2 regions of the Streptomyces sp. NPDC046862 genome follow, and region 1 is predicted to be linked to the other one. Evidence: riboswitches for the same ligand, from Rfam matches in the RefSeq annotation. Region 1 holds a riboswitch; the other holds the start of a gene.

The links. Region 1 has a riboswitch for thiamine pyrophosphate ahead of thiO (glycine oxidase ThiO). Riboswitches for the same ligand answer to the same signal wherever they lie in the genome.
Region 2: it holds a riboswitch for thiamine pyrophosphate, as region 1 does, so the genes downstream of both, AB0959_RS36840 (thiamine ABC transporter substrate-binding protein) here and thiO (glycine oxidase ThiO) in region 1, are expected to answer to the same signal.

What each region holds. Positions count from the first base shown of each region.
Region 1 is NZ_JBEYXP010000022.1:79,447-84,430, reverse strand. Features, by position in the region: gene AB0959_RS24555 (thiazole synthase) at 1-667, opposite strand, end outside; gene thiS (sulfur carrier protein ThiS) at 671-880, opposite strand; gene thiO (glycine oxidase ThiO) at 895-2,124, opposite strand; TPP riboswitch at 2,122-2,233, opposite strand; gene AB0959_RS24540 (hypothetical protein) at 2,285-2,635, shown strand; gene AB0959_RS24535 (FAD-dependent oxidoreductase) at 2,668-3,891, shown strand; gene AB0959_RS24530 (Rv2175c family DNA-binding protein) at 3,978-4,343, shown strand; gene thiE (thiamine phosphate synthase) at 4,487-4,984, shown strand, end outside.
Region 2 is NZ_JBEYXP010000043.1:35,823-40,806, forward strand. Features, by position in the region: gene AB0959_RS36835 (iron ABC transporter permease) at 1-894, opposite strand, end outside; gene AB0959_RS36840 (thiamine ABC transporter substrate-binding protein) at 990-2,078, opposite strand; TPP riboswitch at 2,159-2,264, opposite strand; gene rlmN (23S rRNA (adenine(2503)-C(2))-methyltransferase RlmN) at 2,300-3,406, opposite strand; gene AB0959_RS36850 (NUDIX domain-containing protein) at 3,510-4,064, opposite strand; gene AB0959_RS36855 (phosphatidate cytidylyltransferase) at 4,155-4,984, opposite strand, start outside.

The DNA.
Region 1 (4,984 bases):
TCCCCTCGGCCATGAGGACCGGCTCCTGCGCCCGCGTCACGGCTGAGGCGAGCATCACACCGGCGCACCCCAGTTCCATGGCGAGGGCCGCGTCGGACGCCGTGCCCGCTCCCGCGTCCAGGATCACCGGCACGTGCGCGTGCTCCACGATCAGCTGGAAGTTGTGCGGGTTGCGGATGCCGAGCCCGGAGCCGATCGGTGAGCCCAGCGGCATGATCGCGGCGCAGCCGGCGTCCTGGAGCTTCCGCGCCAGCACGGGGTCGTCGTTGGTGTACGGCAGCACCGTGAAACCGTCGTCGACCAGGGTCTCGGCGGCGTCCAGCAACTCGATCGGGTCGGGCAGCAGCGTGCGCTCGTCGGCGATGACCTCCAGCTTCACCAGGTCGGTGCCGAGCGCCTCGCGCGCGAGGCGGGCGGTCAGCACGGCCTCGCCCGCGGTGAAACAGCCCGCGGTGTTGGGCAGCACCCGGATGCCCAGCCTGCCCAGCACGGACAGCACCGAGCCGTGCGCCTGAGGGTTCACGCGGCGCATCGCGACCGTCGTCAGCTCCGTGCCGGACGCCACGAGGGAGCGTTCCAGGACGTCGAGGCTGGGCGCGCCGCCCGTGCCCATGATGAGGCGGGACGAGTAGGTCGTACCGCCGAGGACGAAGGGGTCGTCGGCCATGGGTCAGCCTCCTTGGACGGCCGTGAGGACTTCGACGCGGTCTCCCTCGGAGAGGGGCGTGGACGGCCACTGCGCGCGCGGGACGACGGTTTCGTTGAGCGCGGCGGCGACGCCCGACGGGGCCGCGGTGAGGGTTTTCACGAGCGAGTCGAGAGCTGTGCCCGCGGAGACCCTCCGCCGCTCTCCGTTGACGAAGACGTGCACGTCGTTCATGTCGTTCATGTCGTTCATGCGTGCTGCTCCGTGAGAGCGGCCGCGGCGAAGCGCCTGGGGGTGAAGTCGCGCGCCTCCTCGGGCAGTTCGCCCGTGGTGAGCGCATGCGCCATGACGTCACCGGTGACCGGGGTGAGGAGCACGCCGTTGCGGTAGTGGCCGGTCGCGAGGAGGAGTCCGTCGCACTCGGTCGGGCCGAGCAGGGGAGCGTTGTCGGGGGAGCCGGGGCGCAGTCCCGCGCGCGTCTCGGTGAGCGGCAGTTCGGTGATCCCGGGGACCAGCTCATGGGCGTCGCGGAGCAGTTCGTACACCCCGCCCGCGGTGACCGTCGTGTCCCAGCCGAGTTCCTCGCTGGTCGCGCCGACGACCAGTTCGCCGTTCTCACGGGGCACCAGGTAGACGTGGCTGCCGCGGACCACGGCGCGCACGGTCCGGCTCAGGAAGGGCGCGTACCGCTCCGGCACGGTCAGCCGCAGCACCTGCCCCTTCACGGGCCGTACCGGCGGCAGGACGTCGTCCGGGACGCCCGCCAGTCGCCCGCTCAGGCTGCCCGCGGCGAGGACGACCTGCCCGGCGGCGAGGTCGGTGCCGTCGGCGGTCCTGATCCCCACGGCCCGCTCCCGGACGACACGGAGCCTCTCGGCCCACGTCCGGTGGAAGACCACCCCGGCGCGCTCGCAGGCCGCGACGAGGGCTCTGGCGAGCCGCCTCGGGTCGATCTGGTGATCGCCGTCGACCCGCAGACCGCCGCGGACGCCCGGCGCGAGCATCGGCTCCAGACGGCGGCAGTCCCGTCCGCTCAGCCACTCCGAGTCCAGCCCCGACCGCCGTTGCAGCGCGTGCAGTTCACGCAGATGGGCGCGGTCGTCGGCGTCGAGCGCTACCGCCAGCGTGCCGCACCGGCGGTAGCCGAGGTCCAGACCCGTCGCCTCGGTCAGCTCGGCCGCGAAGGCCGGGTAGCGGTGCGCGGACGCCAGGTTGAGACCCAGCAGCGTCTGCTCCCCGTAGTGCAGTTCGGTCACCGCGGCCAGCATCCCGGCCGCCACGCGCGCGGCTCCACCGCCCGGCTCGGGGTCCACGACGGCCGTGGTGAACCCGCGTTGCGCGGCTCGCCACGCCGTCACGAGCCCGATGACGCCGCCCCCCACGACGAGGACGTCTGATGTGCCTGAAGGCGATGGCGTGCGCGGATCCGACGTGCGCGTGTCCGGCGTGCCTGTATCCGATGTACGTGTACGCGGCATGGGCGTCCAGCCCCTCCCTTCGCCGGCATGACCCGGATCAGGTTCGTACGGTCGGAGGCCGCCAGCCTCCCTCTCAGCCCGATGCGTCCGGGCTCCCGCGAGTGCTCTACGTTGGCCACCCTAGCCCGTGCCGTTCGCCTCAGTAAGGGAGCCTCCGCTCATGCCCCGCTCGCTCGACGGTCTCGTTCTCGCACCCGTCGCGGACCAGGCTCCAGGTCAGGTGGGTACCCGCACCCGGTTCACGTACCACGAGAAGGACGTCGAGATCTGGGCCGAGTACGCGGGCGGAGATGTCGTACGCGGCCACCTGGTGGGTACCCGTGACGGCGACCGGCTGGACTTCCGGTACGTGCAGCTCAAGCGGGACGGTACGACCTCGTCGGGGCACTGTGTGTCCCTCGTGACCGAGCTCCCCGACGGGCGTGTGTGCCTGGAGGAGAGCTGGGAGTGGGAGTCGCAGCCGGGCAGCGGAACGAGCGTTGTGGAACAGGTCACTGAGCCCGACCGCTGACTGACAATTCGTCAGGTGTCTATGGTGATCAGGTGAGCGAGCAGACGGAGGCACGAGGGACGGAGCGACGGGTCGTCGTCGTGGGCGCCGGCATGGCCGGGGTGCAGACCGCGGTCGTCCTGCGGGAGCAGGGCTTCGCGGGCCCTGTCACGCTGATCGGCGCGGAGCCGCACCAGCCGTACGACCGGCCGCCGCTGTCCAAGGCCGTCCTGCTCGGCAAGGCCGAGGGATCCGCCTTCGACGTCGACTTCGAGGCGCTCGGCATCGAGCTGCAGCTCGGCCGCGAGGTGCTCGGCGTGCGCCCCGGGGACCACGAACTCGACACGGCGACGGGCCCGGTCCCCTACGACGTCCTCGTGCTCGCGACCGGCGCGGAGCCCGTCCGGCTGCCGGGTGCCGAGGGCGTGCCCGGCGTGCACCTGCTGCGCACCCTGGACGACGCGGAGCGGCTGCGGCCCGTCCTGGCCCGCCAGCACGACGTCGTGGTCGTGGGAGCCGGCTGGATCGGGGCGGAGTTCGCCACGGCCGCGCGCGAGGCGGGCTGTGCGGTGACGGTCGTCGAGGCCGCGGACCGCCCGCTCGCGGGAGCCCTCCCCGCCGAGGTGGCCGCACCCATGGCCGCCTGGTACGCGGACAGCGGGGCGGTCCTGCGCACCCGCGCGCGCGTGGAGCGCGTCGAGGACGGGACGGTGGTCCTGGACGACGGCTCGCGCGTGAGGGCGGGCGCGGTGGTCGTGGGCATCGGGGCACGCCCGGCGACGGTGTGGCTGAGGGACTCGGGCATCGAGCTCGGCGCGTACGGCGAAGTGGTGGCCGACGACCACCTGCGGACCTCCGCGCCGGACGTCTACGCGGTCGGCGACTGCGCGTCCTTCCCTTCAGGACGGTACGGAGAACGTCTCCTGGTCCACCACTGGGACAACGCCCTCCAGGGCCCCCGCACGGTGGCGGCCGACATCGTCGGCGAGACCCCGGCGCCGTACGACCCGGTGCCGTACTTCTGGTCGGAACAGTTCGGCCGCTTCGTGCAGTACGTCGGCCACCACGCCCCGGCCGACACGACCGTGTGGCGCGGCGACCCCACGGGTGCCGCCTGGTCGGTGTGCTGGCTGCGTGAGGGGCGTCTGGTCGCCCTGCTCGCGGTGGGGCGCCCCCGGGACCTGGCGCAGGGACGGCGGCTGATCGAGGCGGGTACGGCCATGGACCCGGAGCTGCTGGCGGACCCGTCGCGCCCGCTGAAGAGCGCCACCGCCTAGCCGATGCCCCCGGTCGGCCCACTTCTGACCTGCGCCGGAGGCCGCTCGGCTACCCACTGTCAGTCCGGGATGGCAGTCTTGATGCCGTGACCGAGATTGACGCAAAAATCGATGCTCTCGTCCCCGCGTGGCTGAATCTCCCCGACATCGCCGAGATGTTCGACGTCGAGGTGACCCGTGTGCGGCAGCTGGTCAAGGAGGGCCAGCTCATCGCCGTACGCCGGGGCGAGAACCGCGCGCTGTACGTCCCCGCCGACTTCATCGACGGGGACAAGGTCGTCAAGGGCCTGTCCGGCACCCTGACGCTCCTGAGGGACGACGGCTTCACGGTGGAAGAAATGCTGGAGTGGCTCTTCACTCCCGACCCGAGCCTGCCGGGCACCCCGGCCCAGGCCCTGCGGGAGAATCGCGGCACGGAGGTCAAGCGCCGCGCCCAGGCGCTCGCCGTCTGACGTCCGCCCGTCCGAGCCCACAACCGACGTTTCGTCGTCCGGCGTACGGGCAGCGGCGTACGGGCCCCGGCCCGGCCGCGGCCCGTACGCCACCGAAACATGGCCGTACGCCGTACGCCATCGACCCCGGGGGGAGCCTCACCATGCCCGACACCGCCCGCACCGCCCGCGGACAGCTCGCCGACGCCCGCGTCTACCTGTGCACCGACGCCCGCAAGCGCCAGGGCGACCTGCCGGAGTTCCTGGACGCGGTCCTGGCCGGCGGCGTCGACGTCGTGCAGCTGCGTGACAAGGGCATGGAGGCCGCGGAGGAGCTGGAGCACCTCCACGTGTTCGCCGACGCCTGCCGGCGCCACGGCAGGCTCCTCGCCGTGAACGACCGGGCGGACGTCGCCCACGCCGTCCGCTCCGACGTGCTGCACCTGGGCCAGGGGGACCTGCCGGTCCCGGCGGCCCGCGCCGTCCTCGGCGACGACGTCCTCATCGGCCGCTCCACGCACGCCGAGGCGGAGGCCGCCGCGGCCGCCGTCCAGGACGGCGTGGACTACTTCTGCACCGGCCCCTGCTGGCCCACCCCCACCAAGCCCGGCCGCCCCGCCCCCGGCCTCGACCTCGTCCGGTACACGGCCGCCCTCGGTACG
Region 2 (4,984 bases), on a different contig from region 1:
CTGGACGAGCACGGCGAGCGGCAGCACCAGCAGCACGAGGGCGGTCCCGAGGACACCGGCGAGCAGCGCCCACTGCCCCGCCCCGCGTGGCCGGCGCGCGGTCACGGCCGGGTCGACCAGCCGCAGCGCGCTCTCCCGCCGCCGTACGGTCCAGGCGTGCACGGCGAGGATCGCGCCCACCGCGGCGAACTGCAGGAGCGTCAGCACCGCGGCTGTGGAGAGGTCGAAGATCTCCGAGGTCTGCCGGTAGATCTCGACTTCGAGGGTGGAGAAGGTGGGCCCGCCGAGGATCTGGACCACACCGAAGGAGGTGAAGGTGAAGAGGAAGACCATCAGCGCGGCCGCCGCCACCGCCGGCGCGAGAGCGGGCAGGGTGACCTTCCGCCAGGCCCTCAGCGGCGAGGCGCCGAGCATCCGCGCGGCCTCCTCCTGCCGCGGGTCGAGCTGCGCCCAGAGTCCGCCCACGGTCCGTACGACGACGGCGTAGTTGAAGAACACATGGGCGAGCAGGATGGCCCAGACGGTGGTGTCGAGCCGTACGCCCCACAGCTCGTCCAGCAGTCCTCCCCGCCCGACCAGGGCCAGGAAGGCGGTCCCGACCACGACGGTGGGCAGCACGAAGGGAACGGTCACGACCGCCCGCAGGACCTGCTTGCCCCTGAAATCGAAGCGCGCGAAGACGTACGCGCCGGGGAGCGCGATCAGCAGCGTGAGCACCGTGGAGGCGAGCGCCTGCCAGGTGGTGAACCACAGGACGTGCCGGATGTCGGACTGCGCGAGCACGTCCCAGATCCGCCCGAACCGCCAGGCCCCGTCGACCTTCAGACCACGCGCGACGATCGCGGCGACGGGGTAGGCGAAGAACACCGCGAAGAACGCAACGGGCACGGCCATCAGCCCGAGCCGCGCCGCGCTCCCGCGCACGCCCGTTCGCCTGCCCTCGCGCGCGGCCTCGGCCGCTTCAGCTACTTCTGCTTCTGCTTCTGCTTCTACTTCAGTACGAGCGACGTCCACGACTTGACCCACTGATCACGGTTGTCGGCGATCTTCTGAGGCGCCATGGTCTCGGGGTCCGCGGCCTGCGGGCCGTACTTCACGAACTCCTCGGGCACCTGCGCGCCCATCAGCACCGGGTACACGAACATGTTGAGCGGCATGTCCTCCTGGAACTTCTTACTGATCAGGAAGTCGACGAGCGCCTTGCCGCCCTTGGTGTTCCGCGCGTTGCTCAGCAGCCCCGCGTACTCGACCTGCCGGAAGCAGGTGCGGGTCGCGACACCGGTCGGCGCGGTCTTCGGCCTCGGATCGGCGAAGACCACCTCTGCGGGCGGTGAGGAGGCGTACGAGACCACGAGCGGGCGGTCGCCCTTCGCCTTCTTGCCGCCGGCCGACCCGGAGAACTCCTCGTTGTAGGCCTGTTCCCAGCCGTCGACGACCTTCACGCCGTTCGCCTTGAGCTTCTTCCAGTAGTCCTGCCAGCCCCCGTCGCCGTACCTGGCCGCCGTCCCCAGCAGGAAGCCGAGGCCGGGCGAGGAGGTGGAGGCGTTCTCGGTGACGAGGAGGTTCTTGTACTCGGGCTCGACGAGGTCCTCGAAGGAGCTCGGCGGCTTCAGCCTGTTCTCGCTGAAGTAGGCCTTGTCGTAGTTGACGCAGATGTCACCGGAGTCGATGGGAGTGACCCGGTGCTTGTCCTGGTCGACCTGGTACTGCGACTGGACCTGATCGGCACCCTTGGCCTCGTACGGCTGGAAGAGCCCGTTGTCCAGCGCACGGGACAGCAGCGTGTTGTCGACGCCGAAGAAGACGTCGCCCTGCGGGTTGTCCTTGGTCAGGATGGCCTTGTTGACGGCCTGACCGGCGTCACCGTCCTTGAGGACCTTCACCTCGTACCCGGACTCCTTCTCGAACGCCTTCAGGACGTTCTTGGAGACGGCGAACGAGTCATGGCTGACGAGGGTGACGGTCCTGGACGAACCGGAGTCCGAGCCGCCGCTGCCGGAGCCGGACGAAGTGCAGGCGGACAGCGTGGCCAGACCGAGCCCGAGGGCGACGGCCACGACCTTCTTGGTGGTGCTCACTTGGATTCCTCCTGGGGTGACCAGGAAGAGACGCGGCCCTGCCCGGGACTTCCCTGGGGATCCCGGGCAGGGCGCAACAGCTCGAGTGGTGACCGATCTCCCTACCCAGAATGACCTGGGCGAGGTTCAGAGGGTCTGCGGCCTGTGCCGCACTCTCAGCGCTGTGGCGCTCCCCTGTCGGAATATGAAGATATACAGGTACGACGTTGTACTGGCTCAGACTACCGCTCGGTGGCCGCCAGCTGACCGCAGGCCCCGTCGATCTCCTGCCCACGGGTGTCCCGGACGGTCACCGGCACACCGTGCGCGGCGATCGCCTCGACGAACGCCTTCTCGTCCTCGGGCCGCGAGGCGGTCCACTTGGAACCGGGCGTCGGGTTCAGCGGAATCAGGTTCACATGCACGGGCTTGCCCCTGAGCAGCCGCCCGAGACGGTCACCACGCCACGCCTGGTCGTTGATGTCCCGGATCAGCGCGTACTCGATGGACAGCCGCCGCCCGGACTTCGCCGCGTACTCCCACCCGGCGTCCAGCACCTCCCGCACCTTCCACCGCGTGTTGACCGGTACGAGGGTGTCGCGCAGCTCGTCGTCCGGAGCGTGCAGCGAGATGGCGAGCCGGCACTTGAAGCCCTCCTCGGCGAACCGGTGAATGGCCGGCACGAGCCCGACAGTGGACACGGTGATACCGCGCTGGGACAGCCCGAGACCGTCCGGCTCGGGATCGGTGAGCGCACGAATGGCCCCCACGACCCGCTTGTAATTGGCAAGCGGCTCCCCCATCCCCATGAACACGATGTTGGACAACCGCGCGGGGCCCCCCGGGATCTCCCCGTCCCTGAGCGCCCGCATCCCGTCCACGATCTGGTGCACGATCTCCGCGGCGGACAGATTCCGGTCGAGCCCGGCCTGCCCGGTGGCGCAGAAGGGACAGTTCATCCCGCACCCGGCCTGCGAACTGATGCACATGGTCACCCGGTCCGGATAACGCATCAGCACCGACTCGACGAGCGTGCCGTCGAAGAGCCGCCACAAGGTCTTACGGGTCGTGTCCTGGTCCGTCGACAGATGCCGCACGACCGTCATCAGCTCCGGAAGCAGCGCCTCCTGCAGCTTGGCGCGCGAACCGGCAGGGATGTCGGTCCACTGCTCCGGGTCGTGCGCGTACCGCGCGAAGTAGTGCTGCGACAGCTGCTTCGCACGAAACGGCTTCTCCCCGACCGCGGCCACCGCCTCCTTGCGCTCGGCAGGCGTGAGATCAGCGAGATGCCGCGGCGGCTTCTTGGCTCCGCGCGGCGCGACGAAAGTGAGTTCTCCGGGTGCAGGCATAACCCACCCAGTGTCGCAGATCGACTCCCGGGCCCCGCACACGGCGATCACGGCGATCACGGCGATCACGGCCCAGGACCCCGCCGCGAGCCCTCTCCGCCCGCTAGCGCCACTCCCAGTGGTGCGTGGAGATCACCGGATCGCCGTCGCCGGGGGACTCTGCCGTGGTGAAGGCCGTTTCGGGGAGGCCGGAGACCTGGGCGTGCACCGTGTGGAGACGGTATTCGCCGGGCAGGCCGGGGTACGACGGTGAGGCGAGCTTCTCGACGGTCACCGAGAGGGACCGCGGGTCGAGCACGACGTCCGTTGCCCTGACTCCGAGTTCCTCGGCCAGGCACCGCAGCGCCGCCGCGGTCGCCGTCTCCCCCGGCTTCATCTTCTCGGTGGGCGGGGAGTTCCTCTTCCGCACGGCTCCGGTCGCCATCTGCTGGCCGACTTCCGTGAGTTGCCTGCCGTCCACCACGACGCGCACGCTGACGACCGAGACCCGGCGCAGTGGCGGGTCTCCGGACAGGACCGCCTCACCCGCGGTGATCTCGTCCCACAGGTTCCGTACGGACTTGACGGCGCCGACGCCCCAGGACTCGTACGGAATGCCGTTGCTCCGCAGCCAGTCCTGGAGTTCGTCCAGGCTCCCCGGGCTTCGCGGGTCCCGCATACGCCCCACCCCTCCCGTCACGCGGATCGTCGTGCGGTGATCCTACGGACGGAAGGGGTGGCGAGAAGAGCGAGCGCGGGGATACGGCGGTCAGCCGGAGCCCACGAAGAGGACGAGCAGCAGCCACACCACGGGAGCCGTGGGCAGGAGGGAGTCCAGGCGGTCCATGATGCCGCCGTGGCCCGGCAGCAGCGTGCCCATGTCCTTGATGCCCAGGTCACGCTTGATCATCGACTCGCCGAGGTCGCCCAGCGTGGCGCTGACGGCGACCGCGAGACCGAGGAGCAGGCCCTGCCACCAGGTGCCGTCGTCGATGAGGAACTGCATGCACAGGGCGCCCGCCACCATGGCGAACGCGATCGCTCCGAGCAGGCCCTCGCGGGTCTTGCCTGGGCTGATGCGGGGGGCGAGCTTGTGCGTGCCGAAGCGCCAGCCGACGGCGTACGCGCCCGTGTCGCTGACGACCGTCAGCAGCAGGAACATGAACACGCGCTGCGGGCCGTCGTCGGCGGCCAGCATCAGCGCGACGAACGTGGCCAGGAACGGGACGTAGAAGGCAGCGAAGACGCCCGCCGTGACGTCCTTGAGGTAGTTGTCCGGCGGCTCCGTCATCCGCCAGACCAGCACCGCGAGTGCGGTGAGCGCCATGGCCACCCACGCGCCCTCGGCGCCTCGCACGTAGCCGGCGACGACCATCGCCGCACCACCGACCGCGAGCGGTACGAGGGGCGCTTTGATGGACTTGCGCTCCTGCAGACGCGACGTGAGCTCCCACAGACCCACCACCACGGCCACCGCGACCACGCCGACGAAGACGGCCTTGACGACGAACAACGAGGCGACGATCACTGCCCCGAGCCCGACGCCGACCCCTATCGCGGAGCTCAGGTCACGACCCGCGCTCTTCTTCTGCGGGGCGG